Regions from separate parts of the Paenibacillus nanchangensis genome, predicted to be linked through region 3. Evidence: riboswitches for the same ligand, from Rfam matches in the RefSeq annotation. Region 3 holds a riboswitch; each other region holds the start of a gene.
The links. Region 3 has a riboswitch for cyclic di-GMP ahead of ACE6ED_RS24805 (S-layer homology domain-containing protein). Riboswitches for the same ligand answer to the same signal wherever they lie in the genome.
Positions count from the first base shown of each region.

Region 1: another riboswitch for cyclic di-GMP. It lies ahead of ACE6ED_RS16875 (choice-of-anchor A family protein); the one in region 3 lies ahead of ACE6ED_RS24805 (S-layer homology domain-containing protein).
Region 2: another riboswitch for cyclic di-GMP. It lies ahead of ACE6ED_RS22445 (glycosyl hydrolase); the one in region 3 lies ahead of ACE6ED_RS24805 (S-layer homology domain-containing protein).

Region 1 is NZ_JBHOFD010000020.1:56,109-63,367, reverse strand. Features, by position in the region: gene ACE6ED_RS16890 (hypothetical protein) at 1-56, shown strand, start outside; gene ACE6ED_RS16885 (ASCH domain-containing protein) at 135-623, shown strand; gene ACE6ED_RS16880 (hypothetical protein) at 817-1,224, opposite strand; cyclic di-GMP riboswitch class I at 1,803-1,891, shown strand; partial or broken gene ACE6ED_RS16875 (choice-of-anchor A family protein) at 2,067-2,750, shown strand; gene ACE6ED_RS16870 (hypothetical protein) at 2,807-4,402, opposite strand; gene ACE6ED_RS16865 (LPXTG cell wall anchor domain-containing protein) at 4,365-4,724, shown strand; gene ACE6ED_RS16860 (alpha/beta hydrolase) at 4,967-5,905, shown strand; gene ACE6ED_RS16855 (HD domain-containing phosphohydrolase) at 6,352-7,259, shown strand, end outside.
Region 2 is NZ_JBHOFD010000032.1:17,875-25,133, reverse strand. Features, by position in the region: gene ACE6ED_RS22460 (glycosyltransferase) at 1-32, shown strand, start outside; gene ACE6ED_RS22455 (UDP-glucose dehydrogenase family protein) at 38-1,378, shown strand; gene ACE6ED_RS22450 (sugar phosphate nucleotidyltransferase) at 1,546-2,919, shown strand; cyclic di-GMP riboswitch class I at 3,059-3,139, shown strand; gene ACE6ED_RS22445 (glycosyl hydrolase) at 3,153-5,042, shown strand; gene ACE6ED_RS22440 (glycosyl hydrolase) at 5,325-6,938, shown strand; gene ACE6ED_RS22435 (discoidin domain-containing protein) at 6,993-7,259, shown strand, end outside.
Region 3 is NZ_JBHOFD010000039.1:29,175-36,433, reverse strand. Features, by position in the region: gene ACE6ED_RS24840 (hypothetical protein) at 1-375, shown strand, start outside; gene ACE6ED_RS24835 (hypothetical protein) at 523-807, opposite strand; gene ACE6ED_RS24830 (TIR domain-containing protein) at 800-1,819, opposite strand; gene ACE6ED_RS24825 (helix-turn-helix transcriptional regulator) at 2,408-2,614, shown strand; gene ACE6ED_RS24820 (hypothetical protein) at 2,614-2,937, shown strand; partial or broken gene ACE6ED_RS24815 (transposase) at 2,976-3,089, shown strand; gene ACE6ED_RS24810 (hypothetical protein) at 3,258-3,572, shown strand; cyclic di-GMP riboswitch class I at 4,488-4,580, shown strand; gene ACE6ED_RS24805 (S-layer homology domain-containing protein) at 4,632-6,956, shown strand; gene ACE6ED_RS24800 (DUF6531 domain-containing protein) at 6,982-7,259, shown strand, end outside.

The DNA of each region.
Region 1 (7,259 bases), on a different contig from region 3:
GCATCCTGCTGACTTATGATAACGGCGAACGTCTGCTAAGCTTCTGGTTTGAATAGGGCGAGACTGCATAGTACATCGGTGAACATTTTTGAATTCCAGCAGCGGATGCAGCAAAAAGCAGGAAGGGATAACAAATGAAGGCAATTACGATTATTCAGCCATGGGCATCGCTGATTGCGCAGGGCGACAAGCGGTTTGAAACACGCGGCTGGCGGACGCATTACCGCGGCTGGCTTGCCATTCATGCGGGCAAAAAACGGGACAAGCAGGCCTGCTTGCGGGAACCGTTCCGTTCGCTTTTGCAGGCGTATGGTGAAGGGGGCGGAAAGTTACCCTCCGGCGCGGTGGTTGCGGTCTGCCGGCTGACAGAGTGCTACCGGGTGAAGAAGGCCCCGGATGAATTAAACGGGCTTACCGTCCTGGACAGCGGCCGGCACAGGCTGGTCTGGGAGGAAGAGGAGCCGCAGCTTTTGTTCGGCGATTACGCGGAAGAACGTTATGCTTGGCAGTTGTCCGACATCCAGCCGCTTTCCAGCCCCATTCCGGCGTCCGGCAAGCAAGGGCTGTGGGAATGGGAGGAACCTGATATTATAGAGCGCCTGGGAATCGGGCGGCAGCAATAAGGAAATGCCGGTTGGCGCTGCGCACGGAATTTTTACAGATTTTTAAGGTGTTTTTCAGCTTTCTATAAGACTAATTTCAGGTTCGTCCGGTATAGTACAGATACCAGACACCCCCAGTGTTATATGGTGCATACCTTTGAAGGCCCTGCCGGTTGGCAGGGCCTCTTTTTTTGGGCGACAGTGTCTTACGGAGTTAACCATCCTGCCCGGCGGGGATGCGGAACTGGTCCGGGTAGCTGGAATACGCGGAGATGTCGAGCCCCAGATACTTGCGCATCAGGATCAGCCCCTGGGCGACGATCAGATCGTTGAGCAGCAGCATCTGTTCATGATAACCGCGGCAGAGAAAACGGGCCTCAATCCCATTCGGCAAACGCTGCTGTTCGTATACCTTAACGCCGCGGCGGCGCATGGACTTGCGGACCTCTGCCAGATCTTTGGTGGCCAAAGCGGAAGCGGAGCTTAGCACGTCAAGGTAGGGATCCGGTGTCCGGAGATGAACGGAAATCAGTTTCGCATCGCGCTCAAACGCCGACAAAATCAGCGGCAGCAGCACATACGATTTGACAAGCTGGCTGTCTTCGCCTTCCGCTCTGTGCATATTCTTCACTCCAATGAGAACGTATATTCGTATTTTAACCATGAATCCGTAAAATAATCAATGCAAGAAAAATGGTATTTATGAATGTGATATTATTCACAACTTAAAGAGACTATCTCGTATATATTGAATTTGTAAATTTAAAATTTGATTTACTCATTGCGGGAGGGAACAACAATGGAACAAGAGCGACGGATGGGCCGGGGATTATGTTGGGGACTGCTGCTCAGTATTCCGCTCTGGATGTCGGTGGCCGGCTGGGCTGGGATGCTGCAATATTAAATTCTCGTATAAAAAAGGAATAGATTGACAAACCGCCCGGGACGGTCGTAAACTAGGTTTAGTTCACGAGTGATAAATTTCCTTGACGGTTTTTTGTTGCAGTGAATTGTCTGCCGAATGAAGAAGAGTCGACTGGCCGCTAACGGCCCTTGGAACGCGCACCCCCCTGGTGACGCATTCCGTTATACAAGAATACATAACCGCTGTTCCGCAGCTCCTGTCTACGTGCACTGCTTGTTATCCGCGTCTGCGAACCCTCTTGTAAACCGACCGTTTCATAACCTATCCCGTAAATCCATGTATAAGAGCAAACCGTTCGAAAGAACGGGACGCAAAGTCCAGGAGTCTACAGCGTGATTAACGCCATGATCGTCCGACTGCCATGAATCTACCATTCTGGCAGTCTTTTTTGTGTTCTGTTTTCCGTCCTAATTTCATATAACAATCATTGGAGGTGGATACTGTTGAAAAAAGGTTGGAAAGCCGCGTGTTCGCTCACGCTCGCGCTTGTCCTTGCAGTGGGCGGAATCGGCCGGCCGGCAGCGGCGGATACGGTGAAAATGCCGTATATTCCTACACCTGTTCTGGGCATCGCCGGAAATTTTAATGCATTTTTGTTCCAGAGCTTTACCCAGAGCAATGATCAGGTAGAGGGAAGACTGGCCGCCGGAGGAGATATCAAGCTGGAGAACTACGGCGTAGGCCGAATCTTCGGCAATGGAACCAATGCGGGAGACGTGCTGATCGCCGGCCGGCAGCTTCAATTCAAAACCGGTCAGGTCCATGGAACGGCGGTATACGGTGAAAGCCTGATCGCCAATGCGCCCAGCGCAAACTTCATGGGCGGCACGAGACAGGATTCTCCGATCGACTTTGCGGCGGAGGAGCAGTTCCTGACGCAGCGTTCGCAGGATTACGGCGCCCTTAAGCCCACCACGGAGGTCGAGGACAACTACGGCACAATGACGATCAGAGCGCCGAAGCCGTTCAATGTAGTCCATCTGACGGCCGAACAGGCGGCTAGAATCAACAACCTGAGGTTCGACATTCCGACCGGAGGCACGCTGATTATTAACGTCGGCGGATCCAGTGTGTCGATGGGGAGCTTCCAGATGGAGCTGCGAAAAAACAACAAGATCCTGTTCAACTTCTACGAAGCGGCTTCGCTAAACATCGGATACACCTCTTTCCCGGGATCGATTCTTGCGCCAAAAGCGGACATTCATCATGCCGGGGGTGAGGTATACGGCACGGTGATTGCCCAGTCGTTCCGGGGCGGTGCTGAGCTCCACGACAACCCTTACTGCGGCCAACCGCCGGGCGAGCCTGAACCCAGCCCGTCGCCAAGCCCAAGCCCATCGCCGAGCCCAAGTCCAACACCGAGCCCGAGCCCATCACCTACACCAAGTGTAGAACCGAGCCCGACGCCAACGCCAAGTGTAGAACCAAGCCCGACACCAACGCCGAGTGTAGAACCGAGCCCGACGCCAAAGCCGAGCGAGGAACCAAGTCCGACGCCAACGCCGAGCGAGGAACCGAGCCCGACACCAACGCCGAGCGAGGAGCCGAGCCCGACGCCAACGCCGAGCGAGGAACCAAGTCCGACACCAACGCCGAGTGTAGAACCGAGCCCGACGCCAACGCCGAGCGAGAAACCGAGCCCGACGCCGACGCCGAGCGAGGAACCAAGTCCGACACCAACGCCGAGCGAGGAGCCGAGCCCGACGCCAACGCCGAGTGTAGAACCGAGCCCGACACCAACGCCGAGCGAGAAGCCGAGCCCGACGCCAACGCCGAGTGAGAAGCCGAGCCCGACACCAACGCCGAGTGAGAAGCCGAGCCCGACGCCAACGCCGAGTGAGAAGCCGAGCCCAACACCGACGCCGAGTGAGAAGCCGAGCCCGACACCAACGCCGAGCGAGAAACCGAGTCCGACACCAAGTCCGACACCGAGCCCGAGTCCGACACCGAGCCCAAGTCCGACGCCAAGCCCAAGTCCGACACCGAGCCCAAGTCCTACACCGAGCCCAAGTCCGACGCCAAGCCCAAGTCCGACACCGAGCCCAAGTCCGACACCAAGCCCAAGTCCGACCCCGAGCCCAAGTCCGACGCCAAGCCCAAGTCCGACACCGAGCCCAAGTCCGACACCAAGCCCAAGTCCGACCCCGAGCCCAAGTCCGACGCCGAGCGTAAGTCCGACACCGAGCCCAAGTCCGACACCAAGCCCAAGTCCGACACCGAGCCCGAGTCCGACGCCAAGCCCAAGTCCGACACCGAGCCCAAGTCCGACCCCGAGCCCAAGTCCGACACCGAGCCCAGGTCCGACGCCGAGCGTAAGTCCGACACCGAGCGTAAGTCCGACACCGAGCCCGAGTCCGACGCCAAGCCCAAGTCCGACACCGAGCGTAAGTCCGACACCGAGCCCAAGTTCGACACCAAGCCCAAGTCCGACACCGAGCCCAAGTCCGACACCGAGCCCAAGTCCGACGCCGAGCCCAAGTCCGACGCCAAGCGTAAGTCCGACACCAAGCCCAAGTCCGACGCCAAGCCCAAGTCCGACACCGAGCGTAAGTCCGACACCGAGCGTAAGTCCGACACCGAGCCCAAGTCCGACCCCAAGCCCAAGTCCGACGCCGAGCGTAAGTCCGACACCGAGCCCAAGTCCGACACCGAGCCCAAGTCCGACACCGAGCCCAAGTCCGACACCAACGCCTAGCGTAGAACCTACACCAACACCAACACCAAGCGTAGAGCCTACACCAACACCGACGCCAAGTGCAGCGCCAACTCCGGCTCCGACACCTTGGATTCCGTTTGTGCCGCCTACGCCTTCAACATCGACCGTTCCGGGAACGATCGTGATTGATGAAGATCCGGTGCCGGTTGGCCCCGGCATTCAGCCGATACCTTCACCAAGCCCTAGTCCTAGCCCTGTACCGGGCGGTGAAGAAGACCCTGTAGTTATTGAAGAAGACCCGATCCCTCTGGGTCCGGTTCAGCCGGCATCACCGTCACCTACTGTACGGCCTGAGGCAAGCCCGAGCCCGACGCCGAAAGTAATCGATCTTCCGGGCGACGAACTGCCGCTGGGCGGACCCGAGCTGGAACAGCTGCCGAAAACCGGCGAATCCAGTCCGCTGCCGTTTTACGCTGCAGGTCTTGCACTGGCGGGATTAGGCCTCTTTATAAGAACCAGACTGTCCCGCAAAAACAAATAATATACGGTCACACCGGATTTCTCCAAGTTTCCGCCAGGGCCGCCTTTGAAGAGCTTAAGCCGCTCTTTTGAAGGCGGCCCTGCTGCGGTTTTTGGCGTTGTACGGCTTTAGAGGCAGATATACGCATAGCGGAGGGTTGCCCCAGCGGCTGCAAATTTTCCTTCCATAAGGTTTAATATTATACTGGACGGGAGAACCTGGGGCCGTACGGCTGACGGCGGAAACTGAAAAGGAGGATCGGCATGCCGATAGGATTTGTTTTGCTAATCATCCTGGTCATCACTGTGCCGGTGGTAGTGGCCGGTCTTTACTTTTACCGGCTGGCGATCAAACGGGAACCAAAGCAGTTTTTGAACGGCAATACCGATTTGATCAATGAACTGCCGGTAGCGGGAGGGTCCTGGGGAGAGGGACAAAAGTGGATTGCGGAACAGGAGCTGGAGACGATTGAGGTCCTGTCCGGCGACGGCCTCAAACTGCGCGCCTATTATGCGAAGTCTGCAAACCCGGAGGGGCGGGTCGCCATACTGGCCCATGGTTATACCGGCAAAGGCAAGGATATGGGTGCTTACGCCAAAATCTACTGCGACCTGCTGGGCTGCGACGTGCTTTTGCCCGATGCGCGGGCCCATGGCGCCAGCGAAGGGCAGCATATCGGCTTCGGCTGGCCTGAACGGAAGGATTATTTGCGGTGGATTGACTACATCATCCAGCGGGTGGGGCCGGATGTGCGGATTGTGCTGCACGGCGTCTCCATGGGAGGAGCCACGGTGCTGATGACATCGGGCGAACCGCTGCCGCCCCAGGTCAAAGCGGTGGTATCCGATTGCGCCTACACCTCGGTCAAATCCGAGTTGTCCTACCAGCTGCGGCGGATGTACAAGCTGCCAAGCTTTCCCTTTATTCCCTGCGCCAGTCTGGTGTCCAAGCTAAAGGCGGGGTATTTTTTTGGTGAAGCTTCCGCACTCAAGCAGGTGCGCAAGGCGAAAGTGCCCACCCTGTTTATCCATGGAGAGGCCGACACCTTTGTTCCCTTTTTCATGATGGATGAACTGTACGAAGCTTGCGGAGGGCCGAAGACACGGCTCACCATTCCCGGGGCGGGGCACGGTACGGCTTACGACACGGATCATGACAGGTATGTCGGTACGGTCAGCCGGTTTGTACGGACGTATGTATAGACGCGCCTAAAATGGACAGCGCCCGTAACCGCTAATGCGGTACGGGCGCCAATAGTTTATATATTCAATTTCCCGCCGTCCGTGAGCTGACGGGTCGTGCGTTCCCAGTTGCGGCCAGCAGCCGTTGTGGCTTATCTCAACTTTCCAAAACGACAAAAGCCCTACCTCTCTTTTGTCCTTGCGGCTCCAATGACCGCGCCAGTGTGAGTCGGAATTTCAATGTCTGATTATTCATCTTATCGATAAAGGAACGGTCCTCAAGAAAACATAAGCATTTGGGTTAAAACTGCCGATAAATATCCATATAGCAACGGTAAATCATTAATGGACGTCTTCATTTTCTTGATAGAAACATTAATGGAAATCAAATACTTACATAGTATACCACAATTTAACGATAAAAGCAAACATGTCAGGCGCCGGCGCAGCTGGGGACGGGAGAAGCAATGGACTTATATGCCGCATTTATAAAAAAGCAGGTCCGAAACTATTTGTTCGGTTCCTCGGTCGCCGTCATGGCGGCCGGGAGTCTGCTCATGTTCTCGACGCTGGATGTGTCCGGAAAGGAATACGGCTGGCTTCTGCTGATCCTTGCGGTGTCGTTCCTGGTTATGATTATTGCGGAGATGATCGTGTTCCGGTCCGATATTCGTCCGATCAAGGAAACGCTGAGGTCACGGAATCCGGAATTGCCTCAATTGAGACAAGCCTATAAGCGTACCCACCAGCTGCCGCTCTTAGCCGTCAGGCGGATTCTTGTCCCGCATCTGCTGGGGCTCATGATTCCCGGCGTCACGCTGGCAGTTTTGTTCATCTCCTTGGGGATTGTCCATCTTCCATTGTATTATGTCGGCATCGCTGTTGCGGGGTCGGTCCTGATTGCCAGCATGCATGCGCTAATTGAATTCTTTTTGACGGGGACGGCGATTTCGCCGCTGGTGCAGGAGTTTCAGAAGCTGGCTATTGCCCGGTTTAAGGCAGATTTTTCTGTGGAGGAGCATGTGTTTTTGTCCATCAGGCCGAAGTTTCTAGTCAGCTGTATGCTGATCGGCACATTCCCCTTGTTTCTGTTCAGTATGATGACCCAGGTCCGAATGGAAGCCTTGAGTACGGAGGCGATAAAAGACTACTGGATTTGGGCCGGATTGGTACTCTTTATCGGCATCGGGTTCTCCACGCTGGCCGCCTGGCTGCTGACCCGCAGCGTCCAGCGGCCGATTGACCAGCTGCATGAGGCGATCAACAGGGTCAAAGAGGGCCGGCTGGTGCAGGCACAGGATTTGTACTCGGACGAATTTTCCCGGCTGGTCGCAGGGTTCAACATGATGGTGCGGGGGCTTCAGGTGCGGGAACG
Region 2 (7,259 bases), on a different contig from region 3:
AGGCCTACGTGAACTTTTTAAAAGGAGGATGAAGGGTATGAAAATCGCGGTAATCGGAACCGGCTATGTCGGTCTGGTATCGGGCGTCTGCTTTACGCTTAACGGGAACCATGTCATCTGTGTGGACAAGGACGAAAGCAAAATCGAAAAGCTGAACCGTATGGAGTCGCCGATTTACGAACCCGGCATCGAAGCGCTGATTGAAATGAACCTGAAGGAAGGCCGGTTGTCGTTCTCCCCGGATATCCGGGAATCGGTGCAGCGCTCCGAAATCGTCATTTTGGCCGTGGGCACGCCTTCGCTGCCGAACGGGGAAGCCGACCTGCAGTATATCGAAGCGGCGGCGGCCGAAGTCGGCCGGTCGATGGAAGGCTACAAAATTATCATGACCAAATCGACGGTGCCGGTCGGCACCAACGAGCGGATTCGTTCCATCATCGCAGCGCAGACACAGCATCCGTTCGATATCGTATCCGCGCCGGAATTCCTGCGCGAAGGTTCGGCGATCCGCGATACGCTGCATCCGGACCGGATCGTGATCGGCATCGACAACCCCGCGCTGGAGCCGGTGATGCGTGAGCTGCATCAGGGTTTTACCCCGAATATTGTAGTCACGGACATCCGCAGTGCGGAAATGATCAAATACGCTTCGAACGCCTTCCTCGCCACCAAAATATCGTTCATCAACGAAATCGCCAACATCTGCGAGAAGGTCGGCGCGGACGTCACTGAAGTCGCCCAAGGGATGGGATTGGACAAACGGATCGGCTCGTCGTTCCTGCAGGCGGGTATCGGCTACGGCGGGTCCTGCTTCCCGAAAGACACCAACGCGCTGATTCAGATTGCCGGCAATGTGGACTACAACTTCAAGCTGCTGCGTTCGGTGGTGGAAGTGAACAAAGACCAGCGTTTTATGATAATCGCGAAGCTGCGCGAATCGCTTGGCGCGCTGCGCGGGGCGGAAATCGGCATCTGGGGGCTGGCGTTTAAGCCGAACACCGACGATGTCCGCGAAGCGCCGGCCCGCGAAATCGTGGAGACGCTGGTAGCGGAAGGCGCAATCGTCAAACTGTATGATCCAATCGCTGCAGACAAGTTCCGTGAGCAATACGATCATCCGCAGCTCCGGTGGTGCGTAAGTGCGGAAGAAGCAGCGGCGGGCAGCGACGCGGTTTGCCTCCTGACGGATTGGAGCGTATTCAAGGACATCGACCTGCACCTCCTTGCGCCGACGATGCGGCGGCAGGTGCTGATCGACGGACGTAACGTGTATACGAAAGAGCAAATCGAGGGCACGGGGCTGGAATACCATTCGGTCGGCCGCCCGCAGATGGGCGGACTGAGCGGCATGTCCCGCAGTATGGCGGGAGCGCTGTAGGCATTGCGGGCTGACACTGCAGCGGATATGACCGGAAGTGCAAATCTGCCGCAGTGCCAGCTCCGCCTAGCCTGTACATTTTCAGCTCAATCCATTGATAGACTGACCAATGAAATGGCAGCAAAAGCGGCAGGCCCGCTTATAACGAACGATCAGGAGGGTTCACTATGAAACTGGTTCTTTTATCGGGCGGTTCGGGCAAACGCCTGTGGCCGCTGTCCAACGACTCGCGGTCCAAGCAGTTCTTGAAAGTATTGGAGGGGCCTACGGGCCAGCCGGAGTCGATGGTGCAGCGGGTATGGCGGCAGCTGACCGAAACCGGACTCGCAGACTCTTCGTACCTGGCTACCGGCCGGGGGCAGGTGGAGATGATTCAGAGCCAGCTTGGCGCCGAGGTGCCGATCATCGTAGAGCCTGAGCGGCGGGACACCTTCCCGGCGATTGCGCTGACCGCCAGCTATCTGTATTCCATGGAAGGCGTGTCGCCGGACTCCGCCGTGGCAATTTTGCCGGTTGATCCGTATGTGGAGTCCTCCTTTTTCGAAAGCGTGGCGCTGCTGGAGCAGACGATGCGGGAGAGCGGAGCGAACCTTGCGCTGATGGGCGTAGTTCCGGAACTCGCATCGGAGAAATACGGATACATTATCCCGGCCGAGCCCGACGGAGCCGAGCGCGGTTACCTGAAAGTCAGCCATTTTCAGGAGAAGCCGGACCGCAAGCTGGCGCAGGAGCTAATCTCCCGCGGGGCGCTCTGGAACTGCGGCGTGTTCGCTTTCCGTTTGGGGTATCTGCTTGATATTCTCCAGCGCAAGGGACTGCCGCTCAATTATGAGGAGATGCAGAAGCAATACAAGCTGCTTGCGTCGATCAGCTTCGATTACGAAGTGGTGGAAAAAGAGGAAAACATCGTCGTTCTCCCCTATAACGGATTTTGGAAGGACCTTGGCACCTGGAATACGTTGACCGAGGAAATGTCCCGAAATCAGCTGGGCCGGGGCGTGCTGACGGAAGATTCAAGCTCCAGCTGCCTGATCAACGAGCTGGACATTCCGATCACCGTGATCGGCGCCCAAGATCTGATTGTGGCGGCCAGTCCCGACGGGATTCTGGTTACCAGCAAATCGGAGAGCCCGCGGATCAAAGAAGTGCTGAAGGGCATCGAGCAGCGGCCGATGTACGAAGAGCGGCGCTGGGGACATTACCGGGTTATCGATTATGTGAAATATGAAGAGGGGAACGAGGTCCTGACGAAACGCATCCGGATTAAAGAGGGGAAAAACATCAGCTACCAGCTGCACCGCAAACGCAGCGAAATCTGGACGATTATCAGCGGCGAGGCCAGCGTCATTCTGAATGAGCGGCTGCATCAAGTGAAAGCCGGGGACGTCGTCCGGATTCCCGAAGGCACCAAACACAGCATCCTGGCACTGACGGATGTGGAGTTTATCGAGGTACAGACCGGCTCCGAGCTGGTGGAGGAAGACAACATCCGGATTTGCCTGGAGTGGGACGATATAGTTCTACAGCAGTTTATTTCATAAGTCAAAAACATATTATTACCCGAAAAAACCGGGACTGAAACAGAAAAACGTGCGACTAATTAACCATTTTTGAATTTTGCACTAAAACGAAAACTAAATAGGTCGATAACATACGGTAAGAAGGATGAATCCTTCCAAAATACGACAAAGGCAAACCTGTCGAAAGGCAGGGACGCAAAGCTATAGGGCCTTTCGCAAGAGTGGCAGCCTGGCTACCGAAAGGAAGATGATTTTTGAACGCTTACCGTTTGTTTCGACCTCTGTGCAGAATTTTGTCGATTGCTCTGCTTGCTGCTGTAATACCGGTGGGAGCCGGCGCTTTTCCGTCCGCTGCATCGGCGGCCGTTGAGCCCGGTACTCCAGTTAATGCTTCCGCTTCGCCTGAAGCGGTGAAGCTGCTTCAGTACTTGACGTCCATCTCCGGGAAAAGCACGCTGACAGGGCAACACGATTACCTGGAAAGCCCGGATGAGTTCAATAATAAGCTGAAGAACACCAGCGGAAAGTTTGCCGCTCTGCATGGTTATGAGATTGGAGCCATCAGCGGACAGTCCGAAAGCGGCGTCGCCTGGTACCGCCAGAATGTGGTGAATAGCGCCATCAACTGGCACAAAAACGGCGGCGTAGTCGCCATGACCTTTCACGCGAATCTGCCGGGAACGTCTTATGACTGGTCCAATGTGTCCAGAAGTCTCAGCCAGGCGGAGTTTAATAAATATGTAACGCCAGGTACGGCGCAGTACAACAGCCTGATCAACGAACTGGATAAAGTGGCCGTATCACTGAAACAACTCCGCGATGCCGACGTGCCCGTGCTGTGGAGACCGTATCACGAAATGAACGGCGGCTGGTTCTGGTGGGGCCAAAAAACAAATTTTGCCGCACTTTGGAACATCATGTACGACCGGTTCGTTAATGTGCACAAACTGAACAACCTGCTGTGGGTGTGGAGCCCAAATGCTCCAAACGCCTGGTCTGACGCCTACTCGCTGACCTACCCGGGAGCGAGCAAGGTGGACATTCTCGCCGCCGACATTTATGAGAACGACTATAAGCAGAGCCATTACGACGGCCTGCTGGCCTTGGCGGCCGGCAAACCGATCGCCATCGGGGAGAACGGCGAAATGCCGAACCTCACCACCCTGTCCAAAACGCAGAGCAAGTGGGCGTTTATGATGACTTGGGGCAAGATGCTGTACGAAAAGAATTCTACCGATACCATTAAAGGCTTTATGGGCAGCAGTCAAACGCTGACGAGAGACGAGTTTACAGCCGCTTTGACGGCGCTGCCGAGCCCGACGCCGAAACCAAGCCCGACACCGACGCCGAGCCCGAGCGTATCGCCAAGCCCGACACCGACGCCGAGTCCGAGCATATCGCCGAGCCCAACGCCGAAACCGAGCCCGAGTGTATCGCCAAGCCCGGCGCCGGTGCCGAGCCCGAGTGTATCGCCAAGCCCGGCGCCGACACCGAGTCCAAGTGTAGCACCAAGTCCGACGCCGGTGCCAAGTCCAAGTGTAGCGCCAAGTCCGACGCCGGTGCCGAGCCCAAGCGTGATGCCGAGCCCGACGCCGGTACCGAGCCCAAGCGTGATGCCGAGCCCGGCCCCTATGCCGGAGCCATCCGCACCGGTTCAGGCTCCGCTGCCGGACAGCCCGCAAAAACCGGCCCCGGCTGAACCCGAGCCGGTGTACGCAGCCGGACTGATGGCCGAGTATTTCAATAACAAGACGCTTTCCGATTCACCGGTTCTGGTCAGAACGGATGCGGCAATCAATTTCAACTGGAGACAAGCCAGTCCGGACGCCGCGCTTGGCGCCGATAACTTCTCGGTCCGTTGGACCGGAACAATCAAGCCGAAATACAGCGAGACCTACAAATTCTACATGCAAGCGGACGATGGCGTCCGGTTATGGATCGACGGCCAGCTGATTATCGACGGCTGGGTCAAACAGAGCGGTGTGGAGCGCTCCGGAACGATCGCCCTTACCGCCGGTCAAATGCACGATATCAAAGTGGAATATTTTGAGAACCAGGGAGACGCCAGCGCAAAAATGATTTGGGAAAGCCCAAGCCAGCCCTGGACCACTGTACCGGCATCCGCCCTGTTTTCGCTTCAATAATGCAGCCGGGCCCTTAAAGGGCCTGTCCGCGTTTTCGTTGGGATAAAAAAAAGGAGTCTCAAGCTCTTTCAGCAGCAGTCCGGTTTTTGCTGCCCTGCTGATTCCAACGAAACGCTGCGGACCTGCGAGTCGATACCTGCCAGGGCGTTAGAAGCAATCTTATCCGCGGTTTTGTAGGCCCTGCTATCCGGCAGGGCTACTGAACTATCGGGTCCCGCTTTCGCGAGAGGACTGCCGGATGCCGTTAAAAAGGCAGCCGGCGGTTCGGCCACCGAAAGGAAGATGACTTTGAACACGAAGCGTATGTACCGACTATTTAGCACCGTGCTCCCTATACTTGTGGTACTTAGCCTGCTCCCTTGGGGCGAAGGTTCAAAGCCCGATACGCCGGCGGAAGGGGAGGTCCCTGTCCCGGCGCGTACCGGTGCGGCTGTGCCTTCCGGCCAGCCGGTCAAGCCGATTAACCCCGATGCTTCGCCCGAAGCCCGGGAGCTGCTGGAGGAGCTGTCGAGTCTTTCGGGCAAAGGGATGATCAGCGGCCAGCATGACTATTTGGAGAGCCCTGACGAGTTCAGCAACAAGCTGAATCAAACCGCGGGCCAGCATGCGCTGCTGCACGGTTATGAGCTGGGACCGATCAACAACCAGTCCAAAAGCACAATCGCATGGCAGCGGCAAAATGTGGTGGACAGCGCCATCCGCTGGCACGATCAGGGCGGAATTGTCGCTATGACCTTTCATCAGGCGCTGCCCGGCCGTTCGCCAGCCTGGTCTAATGTCACCATGCCGCTGAGCCAGAATATGTTCGATGCTTATGTTACGCCGGGAACACCGGAATACAAGCAGCTGATCTCCGATCTGGATGAAGTTGCCGGTTATCTGAAGCAGCTGAAGGAAGCGGGCGTGCCCGTATTGTGGCGGCCGTATCATGAAATGAACGGCGGTTGGTTCTGGTGGGGCCAAAAGGACAATTTTACCGCCTTGTGGGATTTGATGTACAACCGTTTTACCGGCACCCATCAACTGAACAATCTGCTGTGGGTGTGGAACCCAAACGCGCCGAATGAGTGGGCGGACCCGTATGAGACACATTTTCCCGGAATCGGCAAGGTGGATATCCTTGCCGCCGATATTTATAATAACGACTTCAAGCAGTCCTATCACGATGATCTGCTGAAGCTGGCCGGCGGGAAGCCGATAGCCATCGGCGAAAGCGGCGAACTGCCTGATCCCGACCTTATGGCGGGAAAACAGAATCAGTGGGTGTATATGATGACCTGGGGAAAAATGCTGACCGAAAACAACAGCACCCAAGACATCAAAAAGTTCATGACCCATCCGTTTACGGTTTCCATGGAGAAACGGTTATCCGTGCCGAGTCCCGGAAAAACAGCTCCGGCCGAACGTCCGGGCAGCGAACAACAGGACAACACACAGAAGGACAATCCACAACAGGACAATGCACAGCAGGGCACCGGACTGCGGGGAGAATATTTTAACAACACGGAGCTGAGGGGGAAACCGGCGCTTGTCCGCGAGGATGCGAATGTAGACTTCAACTGGCGCGGAGACGCTCCGGCACCGGTGATCGCGGTTGATGAATTCTCCGTGCGCTGGACTGGAAAGCTGAAGCCGGCGGTTAGCGGCGAATACAGCTTTACGGCTTCGTCGGACGACGGCATCCGGGTCTGGATCGGCGGCCGGTTGATCATTGATAACTGGGAAACGCAAAGCGGAGTGGACCGCAAAGGCAGCCTTTCCCTGAAAAGCGGCGAAACATACGACATCAAGGTGGAATATTTCGAACAGCATGGCGATGCGAATGTCCAATTGAAATGGAAGCCGCCGGGACGGGCGGAGTCCGTTATTCCCGGAAACGTATTGTTCCTGCCCTAAAGACAGGGTGAGCTGACGAGTGCTGTACATTCCGAAGAAAGCGAGGGCGGGGAGATGAGCGATTCACACAGGAAAAAGCGCACCTCTACCAAGTACAAGCTGCTTGGGATCTTACTCCTGCTTTTGCTGTCCGGTTATTATTTGGGAGGCGGAGGCGCCCGCGAGCATGGAGAGACAGTGGAGCAGGAACCGCTGACCGGGGAAAATACCGTCAAAAGCATCATGCCTGCCGGCTCCGTACTCTGGAAGCTGGGCAGCCATGACGGCTCGGCCGGCGAATTCAAGGGTAAAGGCAATACTGAAGCCGTGGCCGTTTCATCC
Region 3 (7,259 bases):
TATGTAGCGGCCGGAATATACATAGGGATTGCCATTGTATCGTTTATACCTTGGATCGAGATTAACGCAAAAATTACAGCCTATTCAAGTATCATCGCCTTATTTATCACAATCTATGATTCTTCTAAAGTTGGCCTGAGTCTAGCTGAACAAGAAGGAAATCCGCGGAAGATAAAAACTCAGTATGTCTTTATGACAGTGATGAAGATATTGATGATCATTTCGCCATTTGTACTGCTGTACTGGATCAGTTATGAAAATGATGAAGCTGTTATAAGGAAAATTGGGAATTATGTGACTTTTGCAGCTATAGGGATTGTGTTTTTCACGCGAGGAATGGAGCTGAAAAGTCAATCGGAAAATAGTGCGAAGTGAAATGCACCAAAAATTTTATGGGAATTGAACCTATCCATCGGAAGTGTAACTATTCGATCGTAAGCAACAACTTCTGTCTGCTGTGAAGATAAAAAAAATGGAGCTGTCTCTGAGTCAATCCGATGACTGAGACCAGCTCCATTGATATTACCGGACAAATGAAGGTTTACGGGTAGAGACCTTACCGCTAACGATTTCAACATACTCCACGTCTGCGCCTTCAACCGAAGGCCCTATAAATATTCGTGTGTTTAACGATTTTTTGGGTAAGGCCGAATGTTTTTCGGTAAGACGGCCAATTTGAGTGGCCGGGATATACGATACCATTTTACCAGGGGAAGCAGAAGCTGCTGTCCTCATTTGATCCGTATGGCGTAGTCCTTGATTGGATCCGAATGGATGAGTTTTTGCTTTGCGAGGACGTTTATTCATTTCGAATCCCTCCTACCAGATCCCGAATAGTAACTAGAAGATCATCGTTAACCTCTATGATCAATTTCAGCTGTTCCGGACTTAGTTCCTTATTACCCGAGAAGTGAACCGACAGAACATGTTCCCTACCCAGAGCATAGCACAGGACATGTACTTCGGCAATCTGCCTCCGTTTAAAGAATGTCCAATTGTCAGTCCCAAAAATCTTCAGTACGTAAATTTGCTCATCCCCCAGCGTTTTTCCTTCATTCTCCGCCAAGTGATACCTTCGGCCTCTTCCTACATTCCCGCCTACCTGGCCAATATGTTTCTCATCAATTCGTTTCCAGATTGCTGCTCCCGTAGTCCGAAACCCGTCCGGTGGCAGGATCGAATTGCGTATTGCCTCGGCATAAGCGGCATAACGCTCGCCAGCATCAGGAATAGTCACATTCCGCAGGTATTCCCAAAGAAACTGAAGAACGCTGTCTTTCCGCTGCATAAGGGCTTTGTTTTCTTCCTGAATTTCTTTTAGTTGCTTGTACAGCCCTTCTCTAGCCACAGCCGATAAAATCCGGCCACAAGCAGTGGAAACAGCATTTAACGGTCCTCTTGAGTGATCGGCAGTATACCTAAGAAGAGTAAGCCCATCCAGATCGGACGGCAGGTGAAAAGAAGCAGGACTACCTTCTTCGCTAGTCGGAACCACATTGGGAATAACGCAAAAAACTCGTTTGCGCCCGAGCCGTCCCCAAAACAGCCCCATTTCAAATAAGGTGTTGTCGCGAGTAATAAAATACGTCTGGTTTCGGATGGTAGCCACATCTTCAGCTGCAAAAACGAATATTCCGAAATCGTTTACATCCAGTTCCACACTCAGCGCTTCCATGGTGTAATCATTGGGTTGAAAGGTTCCGGCATACCAGGCATTCACTTCAACTTGCAGTTCAAGCCCTGCGGCAATTGCTTGAGCGTATGGGATCGCTTCACGCGAGCTGCCGATAAACACCCGGGGTTTTCTATGAATGGACATTGGATTATCCCCTTATAAGGAAAAAATTAACACTTCATTAGTAAGTATACCTGCTACTCCCGACATGGGAAAGAGCTAACTTATGATCTGCAGCAACAATTGATACTTATAGTCCGGGCGATGCGCTGGGGGAGAGACGAGGATGAGGTTCGGTAGGAAAAGAAGGTTAGCACAGACGGCTATCGCTGTACGCAGCAGTGTCAATGATTGGAGGCTTGCTCAGCGGTGTTTTCGCCCGACGGATCTCTCAGAGTATGCGTATGATGCGCTGAATCAGCTGGTTCAAGTGCAGAAGGCAAAATGGAACCAAAGTGGTTTACTCCTATAACACAGTGGGCAACCGTCAGAGTAAAGAAACGACTGAAGCCGGAACTGCCGTGTCAGAGTCGTACACCTATGATGCTGCGAACAAACTGCTAAATCCGCGCTCAGCATTTTTTGCTCGGAGTGGTATTGTTTAGCGGGCGATATATGGCAAGAGGATGATAAACATTGTTTTTTGAGTAAACCATATATTGACAATATGTAACCAAGTGGTTACAATAAAAATGTAATCAAATGGTTACATTAAGTAAGGGGTGGATTACATTGATTGAAAATCGCATTAAAATTTTGAGAGCTACAAAGGATTGGACACAAGCTGATTTGGCTGAACTTCTTGGAGTATCACGACAGGCAGTTATATCCATTGAGAAATATAAATATACACCTTCATTGGAGCTAGCCTTCAAAATTGCAAAAGTATTTAATGTTTCTATTAATGAAGTATTTACACTGAAGGAGGATGATAAATAATGGCATATCAAATAATAACGGCAGTTGCATTGATCGTATTATTAACGGGCTTAATTGGAAATGTATTTTACAAAGCTAGAAAAACTATAAAAAATAAAAATGATGAACGTTGGCAATCGATTCAGAGTAAGGCGAACAAAGCGACAGTTTGGTACCATAGTTTACTAATAGTGGTGCTTGGTTTGATGATATTTTTAGATGTATTCTATCGGTTTCAAACTAGTTACAGTCTTTCTCAGATACTGAATGTTGCATTTGTTGTGTTGACTCTGCAATTTACAATTGAATTAATTTTCTTGATTTATCTTGATAAAAAATTATAAGGTGGATTATCAAGAATCCTGTGCAAATAAATTATTATGTGTATAAGGTGGCGTATATGGTTTTTGGGGTCGATCTGGACAGGAATAAAGATGTGCTGGGGATGTGGATCGGGGAGAATGAGACCTCAAATTTCTGGCTTACCGTCTTGAACCTGCGCACATGGTAGAAGCTATCACCGGCAACTCCGCAAGGTGACGAAGGGCAAGAGATTTTCCCTACCGATAGCCCCAGATTTTAAGGAAGACAAACTAATCAATGATGGGATGAAAAGTGATGGAGCAAAAAATAAAGCCTGATGCAATGAACAGGAGGGAGACTTTTGGGGGAGTTTGACTTCAAAGCAGGTAAGGTTATTTTAAACGATTTTGATTTTGTAGATAATCTTTCATACGCTGAGCAGATTTGGTCGTTTAAAGAAGACATTCTTCAAGTTCGATATAACAATATTTATGTTCTAGATTTGGGTTGGTATCCAGAGTTTGATCTAAAGAACGGGAGTTTTAAATTGGTTGTAGTGAAAATAGATGATTGGTTAAATCCATATTTCTCTAAAAGAACCCGGTCCATCAGTGAAGTACGAAACTATATTGTTGAGGCGGTAGCAGTGGCAGAAACAGTTAGCTTGATGCGTTAAGATAAAAACGCGAATAGATCTGGCGCAGTTGTCTAAGGAGGTCAAGCACAGATGTGAAGAGTAAAAATATAGTAAGGATAATATTTGCACTGCTCTTTGTTTTTTGCATAACGACTATATGTATTAAATATAATTCCTATGAACAACGTATACTGCTATTTGAAGCAATCCGAGTGTACTTGTTTATATACTGCCTTGCTGTCGAATTACCCTTAGCAATCATACGGAACCGCAATAAGTGGAATAAGTTCTGGGAGAAACTAGTGTTATATTTGTTGATCCTATTCTCTATCTTTTCTTTATGTGTAGCGGGTGTGGATGTCTACTGTCTAACTAGAGACGTGTTAGATGGGTACCAAGAGAAGAAAATTACGGTCATAAAAAGGCAACAACAATTTAGAGCGAGCGATAAAGTTTGGGTTAATGATGATGATAAAGTTCAGACATATTACCTAGCTCCGGGGTACATTAAAGTAACTGTGGGAGATGCTTATCGTGTACGTTTCTTTAAACATTCAAAAATAATAATACCTGTTAACATGGCAGATTAAAACCATAGGCGACAGACGATAGCCAAGCCCCTACAAAATAGAGTACACTCTGCGAGTCATAACTTTAACTAAACTTATCATAGCACCTTCAAGAGATATCCCATTTGTTAGGTAGGGAGATATCTCTGGAGGTTTTTTATGTTGGAAAACTGCAGGAGCGCCTGCAGAGTGAGAGGAGTCAAATTAGAACGTTGCGTCAGACTCAAAGTGGAATCAAACGATAAATAAATTCAGTTTTTCCAACATCCCTAAAAAAGGAAAATATAGAACATCTTTATTATACAGGGATAAATTCCGATATTAAAAGTGTCCTATACATCAAAAGACACTTTAAAACAAACACATAGGGACAAAAGAACCGAGTTTGGAACAAAGGCAAATCCGTACGAAAGTCGGAGACGCAAAGCCACGGGCCTACTTCATCCCAAAAAGATGTTAAGGCAGCCGGGCCGCTCAAGGCACTTGGTTTTTTGGTGTGCCTGCAAATAGCATTGAGGGAGAGACGTGGATGAGGTTCGCAAGGAAAAAAAAGTTAGCGCAGACGGCCATCGCTGTATTCGCGGCCGTGTCAATGATTGGAGGTCTGTTCAGCGGCGTTCTAGACACGCATCAAGCTGTGGCAGCCGGTATGAATCCGGGGAAAACGGACTTCAGCGTATCGGGAGAAAGGCTGGTCTGGCTGGAACAGGATGCGACTGGGGTCAAGCAGGTACATACGCTGAATCAGAGCAATGGTGCTAGTACGAGACTCACCTCCAGCCCGTCCCCAAAAGATGCGCCTTATGTGAACGGCGCGATTGTGGTGTGGGCGGACAAAGGAAATGAGGCGGCGGGATCGCTCCAGTGGGATATCTACAGTACCAACCTGGAGACGGGGAAGCCCGCGAAACTCAACAAGCAGCCCGGTTCCTATGGGAATCCGACGACGGACGGAGTAGGTGTAGTCTGGTATGAACGCAAACATTACGGCAGCATGATTTATCACGACTTGGCAACAGGCGCTGAAGCCGACTTGGGCGAAGGACGGTTCCCCATGCTGGCCAGTGGAAATGTCGTTTATAAAAATGCCCGTGACGGGGGACTTAGTCTGCTGAACGTGAACAGCGGAGTGAGACGTGCACTGGTGAGTCTGGGTGGTGCAAACACCGTCGACTGGTTTGTTTTTAATGGCAGTCAGGTGCTGTATAAACAGAAAAACGGCGCTGCCGGAAGTAAGTACGTGCTGCTGAATATTCAAGATCTGATGGCACAGCCTGTGGATCTCACCGAAATGAAGGATGGCGGCACCTCTTATGCACACATGTTCATTGGTGAAAAATACGCGGTATTTCAGCAGGAGGAAAACGGTGCAGCTGTGCTGCAGCAGGTAAATCTCAATACCTCAAAAGTGACGCCGCTGCCCGCTATCGAAACGGGGGCGAAGCTGATTGGCATTAGCGGGGACAAGCTGCTGTACAGCACTAAGGACGACAACATCCAATCCTTGGATCTAAAAGAACGCAACTTCCCGGCGCCAACTCCAACACATGTCGCGAACCCATCTCCAAGCCTGACACCAGAACCTGGCCCAACGCCGGAACCAGGTTCGGCACCAGGAATGGGAACCGCCACAACCCCGGGCTCCAACCCAAATGTTAAAGTGCCCGTAGTTAGTGGAGCCAAAGACAGCCGGATCATTGGGAATACAGGCGGCGTTTTGTCTGTCCTAAACGGCTGGGCGCGGCTGGAGATTGCGGCAGGCACCTTCCCGGACAATACCGGCGTAAGTCTGGCTCAGGCGGAACTGGAAACAAAAGAGCTGCTGGATGCAAACGGACTGAAGCTGCTCAAGGCTGGCTCCGTCTGGCAGGTACAATCGGACGCTGCATTCCAGCTCCCGGTCAAGCTCGCGATCCGGTATCCGAAGGAAGAACCTTGGGTCTCGGAGCGGGAGAAGCTTGGAATCTACAGTTACGATCCGGCTAAAGGCACCTGGACTTATATAGCTGGTGTAACTGAAGTGGAGCGGGACTTTGTCCATGCGCCAATCACAGCCTCCGGATTGTATGCGGTCATGCTGCGCAATGTGCATTTCACCGATTTGGCGGGCCACTGGGCACGGCACAATGTAGAGGTACTGGCGTCAAGAGGAATTGTGAACGGAATGAACGGAAACTTGTATAAGCCAAAAGGCAGCGTGACCCGCGCCGAATTCACCAAACTGCTGGTATCCGCTCTTGGTCTGCGGCCAAGTCAGGAGGGTGCGCCGAGTCAGCCGGTTACGCCAAGTCAGGAGGGTACGCCGAGCCAGCCAGGTACACCATCCTTCCGGGATATTCCAGCTGTACACTGGTCTTACCCCTATGTTGAAGCGGCAGCGGAGGCGGGGATTGTGACCGGGGACAATGGGCTTTTTCATGGTAATGATCCGCTGACCCGTGAACAGATGATGGTTATGCTGATGCGGGCAATCGACAGCACTACGGTCACTATGAACGCTGCGCACGGACCGGACACTCTGAAGATCACCGGTACCACCGCCACCACCGCCACTACCGGTACCACCGCCACTACCGAAACCGCCGACACTACCGAAACTATCGACACCAATGACAGCATCGGCACTACCGGCATATCCGCCTCCGCTGCGGACTTGGCCAAGGCACGAGCTGGCCTCACCAAATTCAAGGACAGTGACCAAATCAGTAAATGGGCAAAAGATTCTGCGGCTGCGGCGGTGGAAAAGAAGCTTGTCCAGGGCAGCGGACAGTTCTTGAAGCCTAAGGCTTCCTCCACGAGAGCCGAGGCTGCAGTTCTGATCTATAAGCTGCTGGCGGAGTTGAAATTCCTCTAACTCATAACGGATAGGAGACCAATCTATGAAATCCCGAACGCTAAAAAGGCTGTGGCGCAGCGGCCGGATGAAAGCCCGCGTAAACCTTATGCTTGCGCTGCTGCTGGTTGTATCATATATCCCGGTTTTTCCGGGACTTAACAAGCTTACATCGTCGGCTTCTGCGGCGACGAATATGCGGATTGAGCCGAGTGAGCTAAAACCGGGGAGCGGAGAAGCTGTGATTTCGTTCAGTTTCAACGCAGCGGATGACGGCCAGGAATCTCACGAGACCAACATCAATTTGTGCACGCCGCAAAGAGA